2 regions of the Stenotrophomonas sp. YJH_SMC_122 genome follow, and region 1 is predicted to be linked to the other one. Evidence: riboswitches for the same ligand, from Rfam matches in the RefSeq annotation. Region 1 holds a riboswitch; the other holds the start of a gene.
What was found. A riboswitch is a leader RNA that binds a small molecule or an ion and turns the genes downstream of it on or off. The one in region 1 is predicted to bind thiamine pyrophosphate.

Region 2: it holds a riboswitch for thiamine pyrophosphate, as region 1 does, so the genes downstream of both, thiC (phosphomethylpyrimidine synthase ThiC) here and AC5P66_RS04610 (TonB-dependent receptor) in region 1, are expected to answer to the same signal.

Annotation. Positions count from the first base shown of each region.
Region 1 covers NZ_JCAFST010000002.1:232,596-237,061, forward strand. The annotation lists gene AC5P66_RS04600 (hypothetical protein) at 1-70, shown strand, start outside; gene pnuC (nicotinamide riboside transporter PnuC) at 130-699, opposite strand; gene AC5P66_RS04610 (TonB-dependent receptor) at 708-2,897, opposite strand; TPP riboswitch at 2,968-3,063, opposite strand; gene AC5P66_RS04615 (phosphotransferase enzyme family protein) at 3,107-4,231, opposite strand; gene AC5P66_RS04620 (glycine zipper 2TM domain-containing protein) at 4,361-4,466, opposite strand, start outside.
Region 2 covers NZ_JCAFST010000016.1:44,860-49,325, forward strand. The annotation lists gene thiC (phosphomethylpyrimidine synthase ThiC) at 1-1,653, opposite strand, end outside; TPP riboswitch at 1,736-1,837, opposite strand; gene AC5P66_RS18190 (BCCT family transporter) at 2,062-3,639, shown strand; gene ggt (gamma-glutamyltransferase) at 4,162-4,466, opposite strand, start outside.

The DNA of each region.
Region 1 (4,466 bases):
CCCGCTGCAGGCGGGACCGCCGGCGGACATGCGCCAGCCGCTGCGGCTGGGTTTGGCCCTGACCCCGTAGATCCACGCCATGCGTGGATGGCGCGCCGATTGTCAGCAACAGCCACGCATGGCGCGGCTCTACCGCGTTGCCACCTGCGGTTCACGCGCGGCCGCGCTCCATGCGCGCAGGCCGAACACGGCCAGACCGAGGAAGAACACGTACAGCGCGGCGGTCACGTGCAGCGACTTGAACAGGTAGGCGCCCACGTAGACCACGTCCACGGCGATCCATACCCACCAGCAGGCGACGTGGCGGCGTGCCTGCCACCACTGGCCGACCAGGCTCAGCGCGGTCAGCATCGCGTCCAGCCACGGCAGCGCGGCATCGGTGAAGCTGTGCATGCCGGCGCCCAGCGTCACGCCGCCGCACAGGCCGATGGCCAGGTCACGCAAGAGCTTGCCTCGCGCCAGCGGCACGATGCGGATGCTGCCCTCATCGGCGGCGTGCTGGCGCCAGTTGAGCCAGCCGTAGATCAGGAAACCACCGAAGGCAACCTGCAGCAGGGTGTCCGAGTACAGCTTGGCCTCGGCGAACACCAGGCCATACAGCATGACCGACAGCAGGCCCACCGGCCATGCAGACAGCCGGCGGCGGGCCATCAGCCAGACGCCGAGGACGCTGCACAGCGCGGCGGTCCACTCGAGCACGACGCCGTTCACAGCGCGAACGTCACCGACAGGCGCGCCTGTCGCGGTGCGCCGGGGAACAGGTAGTAGTCACCGCCGCTGCTGCCGGTATCGCGCCAGTAGAAACGGTTGAACACGTTGTCCACCGACAGGTTCCAGGTCACGGCGCGCTCGTGCAGCCGGTGCTGGAAACGCAGGCCGGCATCGAACACCGAGTAGTCCGGCGCGCGTACGGCGCCGTCGGCGCGTGCCACGTTGGCACCGGCATAGCGCCACCCGCCAGTGACATCCAGGCCCTGCACGAACGGCAGCGCATAGGCCACGTGCACGCTGGCACGCACCTTCGGCACGTTCACCAGCTGATGACCCTCATAGGCCGGCGTGCCGGTGTCGCGCGCGCGCGCCTGCAGCACGCTGGCACTGGCGACGATCTGCAGTGCATCCGTCAGCTGGCCGTTGGCGGTCAACTCCAGGCCGGTGTGGGTCTGGGTGCCTTCCTCGACGAAGGTGTAACCCACGTCGCTGCTGTCCGGCTTGGCGTACTGGTACGGCTGCGAAATGCGGAACACCGCCGCGCCCAGGGTCAGCGCTTCGACCGGCACGTACTTCAGGCCCACTTCCAGCTGCCGCGACTGTACCGACGGCAGGAAGGTGTCGGCGTTGCTGGTCCAGAACGGCGCTTCCTGGCCCAGCGAAATGCCGCGCACGTAACTGGCGTAGGCGTTGAGCTGGTCGGTGGCTTTCCACACCACCGCGGTCTGTGGCAGGAAGCGCGACAGGCGGCTGTGCCGCTGCGGGGTGCCGCGCTTGTCATAGGCGCGCTCATCCAGGCGGACGAAGCGGCCACCGGCCAGCCACTGCCAGTCGTCACCGAAGCTGATCCGGTCCAGCACGAAGAACGCGGTCTGGCGGCTGTCCAGGCGACGTGCGGACGGGCCCGGCATCTTCGGCGACGGCGCGAACACCGGCACCGGTGCGTCGTGGATGTTGGTGGTGCCAACGTACTCGTTGACGCTCGGGCGCCTGTCCACGGTGCGGCGGAAGTAGTCGGCCCCGATGGTCAGCTGGTGGCCGACGCTGCCGGTCTCGAAGCGGCCACGCAGTTCGGCACGAGCCTGCTGGTTGCGGCGCGTGTCGTCCGGACTGCGGTAGTCGTAGATGTCATAGTCGCCGTTCGGCGCGAAGTAGTTGCCCGGCACGCTGCCGTCGGCACATTGCGCGGCGTAGTAGCAGCCGTAGGCGAAGGCGACGTTGTCATCGATCACCGAACGGCTGTGGCCCACCGATACACGTGATTGCCAAGCGTCGTTGAAGTCGTAGGTATGCAGCGCGGTGATGTTGGTGCTGGCGATATCCACCGGCCGCTGCCACGGCTGGTAGCCGAGCAGGTGCTCGCGGTCGACGCCGCGCGGCAGGTCACGTGCGCCCAGCAGCTGGTAGCCGGACACCGAACGTTGCGAACTGGTCTGGTAATTGGCGTCCACCTCCAGCTTGCCGCGTTCGCCGATCAGCCAGTCGGCGGCCAGCGAGTAGAAGTTGCGGCGGCCATCGGCATGCTCGACATAGGAATTGCTGGAGTCCCATGCGGCATTCAGGCGCAGGCCGAAGCGCGGGGTGATCCAGTGGCCGACATCGACGGCGACGTAGCGCGAGCCTTCCGAATCGGTACCGAGCGTGGCGGTGCGCACTTCGGCCGGGCGCTTGCCGATGTAGTTGATGATTCCGCCCGGCGCCATCACGCCTGCCGCCAGGCCGGCTTCACCCTTGAGGATCTCCACCGACTGCACGTTCTCCAGCGCCAGGCGTTGCTCGCCGGCGATGGACAGCCCATTGAAGCGGTAGCCGGTGGCGGCGTCCAGGGCGAAGCCGCGGATGGCGACGTTCTGGTAGTAGCCCACCGGCGCGTAGGCATCACCCAGCGAGGCATCATTGCTGGCCAGCTCGGACAGCGAACGTAGCTGGCGGCGGTCGAGATAGTCGCGCTCGAGCACATTCACCGAAGCCGGCGTGTCCTTCCACGAACCGCCACCGAAGGCGTTCACGCGCGAGGTATCGGCCTTCGGTTTGCCGGCCTGCACGCGCACCGCTGCCAGTTCGGTCGGTGAGCGTTCGGCGCCGATGGCGGCCGCATCGGTGGTGGCCTCGGCCTCGCTGGCATGTAGCGGGAGCGCGGCACAGAGGGCGAGGGAGAGCACGGTGGGGCGCAGGCAGCGGTTCATTCGGTTCGTCTTCGGCCAACAAGGGAGACGAAGCGACGGCGCGCAGGTGCACCGGCCCAGGATGGGGGTGTGGCTGCGGCTCAAAGCTCCCTACGCCGGTGCAAACCGGATCAGGTTCCAAGGGACTCTCTCAGCCTGGCAGATCCAGGCACCCCCGCTTCAGGTGACCATTTCACTACAAATGGTACGGATTTGCGAGCCGGTGCCCTTCAGGCTGCCGCGTGCAGCGCGTTGAGCAGTGCCTGCCCTGGCGCGCTGTGGAACCACGCCGGATGCCCCAGCATGAAGGGTTGCCACGCCACATCGGCATTGGCGGTCGAGCCGGTGACGCCCTCGAAATACTCCACTTCGGACAGTGCGAAGTCGAAATGCACCATCGGCAGCAGGTCGGCCAGCAGGTGCACGCGTGCCGCCGACAGCGGCAGCACCTGGCGGTAGCCATCGAGCAGCGCCAGCGCGATATCGATGCGCACTGCCTCCATGCCGCGCGCCAGTTCCAGCCATGCCACGGCGTTGCGCTCGATTGCGGTGGCGAGGTCGAACAGTGCGCTGGTGGGCGAGGTCAGGCCGAAATCCAGCACGGTGCTGACCTGCCCGTCGCGCCACAGCAGGTTGGAGACATGCCAGTCGTTGTGCGCCCACAGCCGTGGTTCGTCGTGCAGGCGCTCGGCCAGTCCCGTGTGCCACGGCAGCACGTCACGCCGCAGCTGCGTTTCCCACGGAATGCGCGCGAGATAGCGGGCCAGGCCGGGGCGCTCGTGCAGCCCTGCCTTGATTGCGGCAATCGGATCGTCGGCGCGGATCAGGTCGTCGCGCGCCACCAGCAGATGGGTGCTGCGCTGGGGCGCGTGGTAGCTGGCGGCGGCGCGGTGCAGCTGTGCGAGTGCGCGTCCGGCTTCGCGGGCCTGCGCGACATCGGTCAGCAGCGACCACGACACCGCGTCGCGGTACAGGTCGTCGCCTACGCCGACGTCGTGCAGTTCAAACGTCCATTCGCCGTGCTCGACCGCGGTGTGGCCATCGGTTGCCGCCAGCACCTGCACCACCGGCACGCCGGCAGCGGCGAGATGGGCGATGAAGCGGTGCTCTTCCTCCAGGCAGGCCGCGTTGCGCACGCTGTGGTGATGGCGCTTGATGAACACTGCGCCGCGCGTGCCATCGACGATGGCGGCAGCCGACAGTGGCCGCGGGCTGTGCCAGCGTGGCTGGCTGCCGCTGTCCAGCTGCGAGTAGCGCTGGCGCAGCCATGCGATGTCCGCCGCGCTGATCGGTGGCCAGTCGGCAGCCACCTCGTCGTTGTTGAGGCCCTGCACACGGTGGGAGGAAGACGTCATGCCGCGGCCCGAGAGGGGAAAGTCACATCCAAGGCTGCGCATTCAACGCCATGCGCGCGGCCAACGCAAACGGGCGGGTCATCGACCCGCCCGTCTCTGCCATCGGCAGGGGTACCGCCGCCGTGCCGTTTACCAGCCGCGATGGCGACCGCGGTCGTGGTAGTAGCGGTTGTCGTAGTAACGCTCGCGCTGCCAGCGGCGGTCGTCGCCACGGTCGTAGTAACCGCTGCGGTAG
Region 2 (4,466 bases), on a different contig from region 1:
CTCCGGATCCAGGCCAAGGTGGAACTGGTCTTCCCAGCGGAACTCGAAGCGCGCCTTGCTCAACGCGTTGTCGCGAACCTGCGCGCCCGGATGGCCCTTGGCCAGGTCGGCTGCATGCGCGGCAATGCGATAAGCCATGATGCCGTCGCGCACGTCCTGGCGATTGGGCAGGCCGAGATGCTCCTTCGGCGTCACGTAACAGAGCATGGCCGTGCCGAACCACCCGATCATCGCCGCGCCGATCGCGCTGGTGATGTGGTCGTAGCCCGGTGCGATATCGGTGGTCAACGGCCCCAGCGTATAGAACGGCGCCTCGCCGCACTCACGCAGCTGCTTGTCCATGTTCTCCTTGATCAGCTGCATCGGCACGTGGCCGGGGCCCTCGATCATGGTCTGCACATCATGCTTCCAAGCGATCTTCGTCAGCTCGCCCAGTGTTTCCAGCTCACCGAACTGCGCGGCGTCGTTGGCGTCGGCGATGCAGCCCGGGCGCAGGCCGTCACCCAGCGAAAAGGTCACGTCATAGGCCTTCATGATTTCGCAGATCTCTTCGAAATGCGTGTACAGGAAATTCTCCTTGTGGTGCGCCAGGCACCACTTGGCCATGATCGAGCCCCCGCGGCTGACGATGCCGGTCACCCGCTTGGCGGTGAGTGGCACGTAGCGCAGCAGCACGCCGGCGTGGATGGTGAAGTAGTCCACGCCCTGCTCGGCCTGCTCGACCAGCGTGTCGCGGAAGATCTCCCAGGTCAGTGCTTCGGCACGGCCGTCAACCTTCTCCAGCGCCTGGTAGATCGGCACCGTACCGATCGCCACCGGCGAGTTGCGGATGATCCACTCGCGGGTTTCATGGATGTGCTTGCCGGTGGACAGGTCCATCACGGTGTCACCGCCCCAGCGGATCGCCCACACCAGTTTCTCTACCTCCTCGGCGATTCCCGAGGAAACGGCGCTGTTGCCGATGTTGGCATTGATCTTGGTCAGGAAGTTGCGGCCGATGATCATCGGCTCGCTTTCCGGATGGTTGATGTTGTTGGGCAGCACCGCGCGGCCGCGCGCGATTTCATCCCGCACGAACTCCGGGGTGATGATCTTCTGGATCGAAGCGCCGAACGCCTCGCCCGGGTGCTGCTGCAGCAGGCCCGCATCGCGGATCGCTTCCAGCCGCTGGTTCTCGCGGATGGCAACGAATTCCATTTCCGGCGTGATGATGCCGCGCCGCGCATAGTGCATCTGGGTGACGTTCGCGCCTGCCCGTGCACGGCGCGGCAGGCTGCGTGCGGGGAAGCGCACGGCAGCGAGCTTGGGGTCGTGCTCGCGATCACGCCCGAACGACGAACTCAGGCCTTCGAGCTGCTCGGTATCGCCACGTTCCTCCACCCAGCCGCGACGCAGTGCCGGCAGACCGGCGGACAGATCGATACGCACGCCCGGATCGGTGTAGGGGCCGGACGTGTCGTAGACCGTGACCGGCGCATTCTCTTCGCCGCCGAACAGCGTCGGGGTGCGGGTCAACGCGATCTCCCGCATCGGCACCTGCAGATCCGGGCGCGAACCGGGCACGTGGATCTTGCGCGAGCCGGGAATGGGCCGGGTCACGGATTCGGAGAGTTGCTGGGCCTGTTGCTGCAGGGCGGAGAGCTGTGCGTTCATCGGGCATCGTCCAGGAAGGTCAGGGACGAAGCGGCGGCGCACTGCGACCGTGCCCGGACGCTCCTTGGGCGGAGTCCGGGAATGGCTGCATTGCAAAGCTTCCCTACGCCGGTATGAGCCGGATCAGGTTCCAAGGGACTGTCTCAACCGCGGCCACATGGCCGCGGTACCCCCGCTTCTTGGCGTGCATTAGAGCATAGACCGCCCGCCTCCGGAGTTGCCCCCAATCGATATTCGTTAACAGAACCATGACGTCGCGTTCAGTAACGTGCACGTCCGTCGCGCTCCAGCGACCGATGCTTCCTTCGCCGCCGACGCGGCCCCTGCCCGGTTCGCGCTGCATGCCGCCGGCCCTTCGCTGCAAGCTCTGCTCGCTCCCCTCAATCCCTTGATCGGAGAAGCTCCTTCATGGTGTTTCGCGTTTCCATCGCACTGGTTCTGCTGCTGGTGCTGCTTGCCGGTATTGCACCCGGCCCCTTCAATACCGTGGTGCAGAGCATCCTCGGTGAACTCATCCGCGGCATCGGCTGGCTGTACCTGCTGGTCGTGTTCCTGGCGCTGGTATTCCTGATGTACCTGGCCTTCGGCCGCTTCGGCAACCTGCGCATCGGCGGCGAAGACGCCGAACCGGAGTTCTCGCGAGCCAGCTGGATGTCGATGCTGTTCGCCGCCGGCATGGGCATCGGCCTGGTGTTCTGGGGCGCCGCCGAGCCCATTTCGCACTTCAGCAAGCCACCGGAAGGGCTTGCTCCGCAAAGCCTGGACGCGGCACGCGCCTCGATGCGCTATGCATTCTTCCACTGGGGCCTGCACCCGTGGGCCATCTACGCGCTGATCGGGCTGGCAATGGCCTGGTTCCAGTTCAACCGCAACGGCCGTGGCCTGGTCAGCGACATGCTGCAGCCGATCATCGGCCGCCACCATCGCGGCTGGATCGGTCGGGTGGTCAACATCGCTGCAGTGGTCGCCACCGCGATCGGTGTCGCGACTACGCTGGGCTTCGGCACCATCCAGATCGCCGCCGGCATCGAGCGCGTGTTCGGCGTGCAGGCTACCGTCCCAGTGCAGATGACCATCATTGCCGTCGCCTTCGTGCTGTATATGGCGTCCACCGCCAGTGGCGTGGAGCGGGGTGTGAAGTGGCTGTCCAATTTCAACCTGGCGTTGGCTGCCCTGCTGGCAGCCATCCTGCTGGTGCTGGGGCCGACCGGCTTCATCTTCGATACGTTCACCACCACGCTGGGCTCCTACCTCAACCAGCTGGTGACGATGAGCCTGCGCATGTCACCTTTCTCCGGCAGCACCTGGGTGGCGGACTGGACAATCTTCTACTGGGCCTGGTGGATCTCGTGGGCACCGTTCGTAGGCTCGTTCATCGCACGCATCTCGCGCGGCCGCAGCGTGCGCGAGTTCGTGATCGGCGTAGTGCTCGCGCCGACGCTGCTGGGCTTCTTCTGGTTCGCGGTATTCGGCGGCACCGCGCTGTGGGCGCAGATCTTCGGCCATGCCGACCTGGTGCAGGCGCTGGGCAATGGCTACGAGACGGTGCTGTTCACGCTGTTCGACAGCATGCCGCTGCCGCTGCTGCTGTCGTGCGTCGCACTGGTACTGCTGATGATCTTCTTCGTAACCTCGGCCGACTCGGCGGTACTGGTTCTGGCCAGCATGTCCACTGACGAAGCAGGCGATCCTCCGTTGAAGCGCAAGCTGGCCTGGGGCATCGCGGTGGCGTTGATCGCAGCGGCGTTGCTGCTGGCCGGCGGCCTGGATGCACTGCAGGGCATGATCACGATTGCGGCGTTGCCATTCGCACTGTTGATGGTGCTGGTGATGGTGTCGCTGTATCGGGTGCTGGACCAGGAATACACGCGCGAGCGGCGGCAGGCGCAGCGCCAGCGGCACATGATCGATGCGTGGATCGCACGCGAGATGGCGGCGCAGGAGGAGACGCAGGCCGAGGCCGCACGCGCGCACGATCAGGATTGAGGGTGTTTTGCAGCCTGCGGCTGCACCGCTTTTTCAGGCAAGGGCCAAGGTCAAATTCAAAGGCGGCTCTGGGTTGCTGCTGGTTGGGTGGGGCGGTGTGGGTGGGCAGGACACGCCGTGAACCCATCCATGGGGGCTCGATGGCGCCATCCATGGCGCCAACGGTCCTGCCCACCCACACCGCCCCACCCCCGACAGTTTCCCGGTAACGGTTGGTTTTCCACGCTTTGCGTGGAAGATGTGTATCGGAAAACAAGAAGGGGTCGGATCCGTTTTCCTTCGGAAAACGGATCCGACCCCAACACACAGCGCGCGGCTGTTGCCTTTGCCTTTGCTCTTGCTCTTCTTTTTTCTTTTCCTGCGGTGACGGACACGGAAACTGTCCGTGGCCAGGCGGGTGGGTTGGCTGGGGGCGTGTGATCTGGCCCCCCGTCAGCGGCCCCCAGACGATCCACCCGCCCGGCTAAGCCCCGTATCACTGCCATCACCGCAGAGGGGGCTCAGCCCGGTGGCCGGGAAACCTCAGTACCCCGCCGCCTGCCCGTCCTTGCGGCTCTCCGAAGCACCGTAGTAAACCCCGGTGTCGGGATCGCGCATGATCGCCTGGTAACCGCCATACGGCCCATCTGCGAACACGATGCGATGCCCCTTGCGCATCAGCGCACGCACTGTTTCATATGGGAAGCCGGTTTCCAGATTCACTTCGCCACCATCGGTCATCGCCGTGGCCTGCCCGGTCGGCTCGGTCGAGCCTTCATGCTGGATGCGCGGTGCGTCACCGGCTTCCTGCAGGTTCATGCCGAAGTCCACCAGGTTCATCACGATCT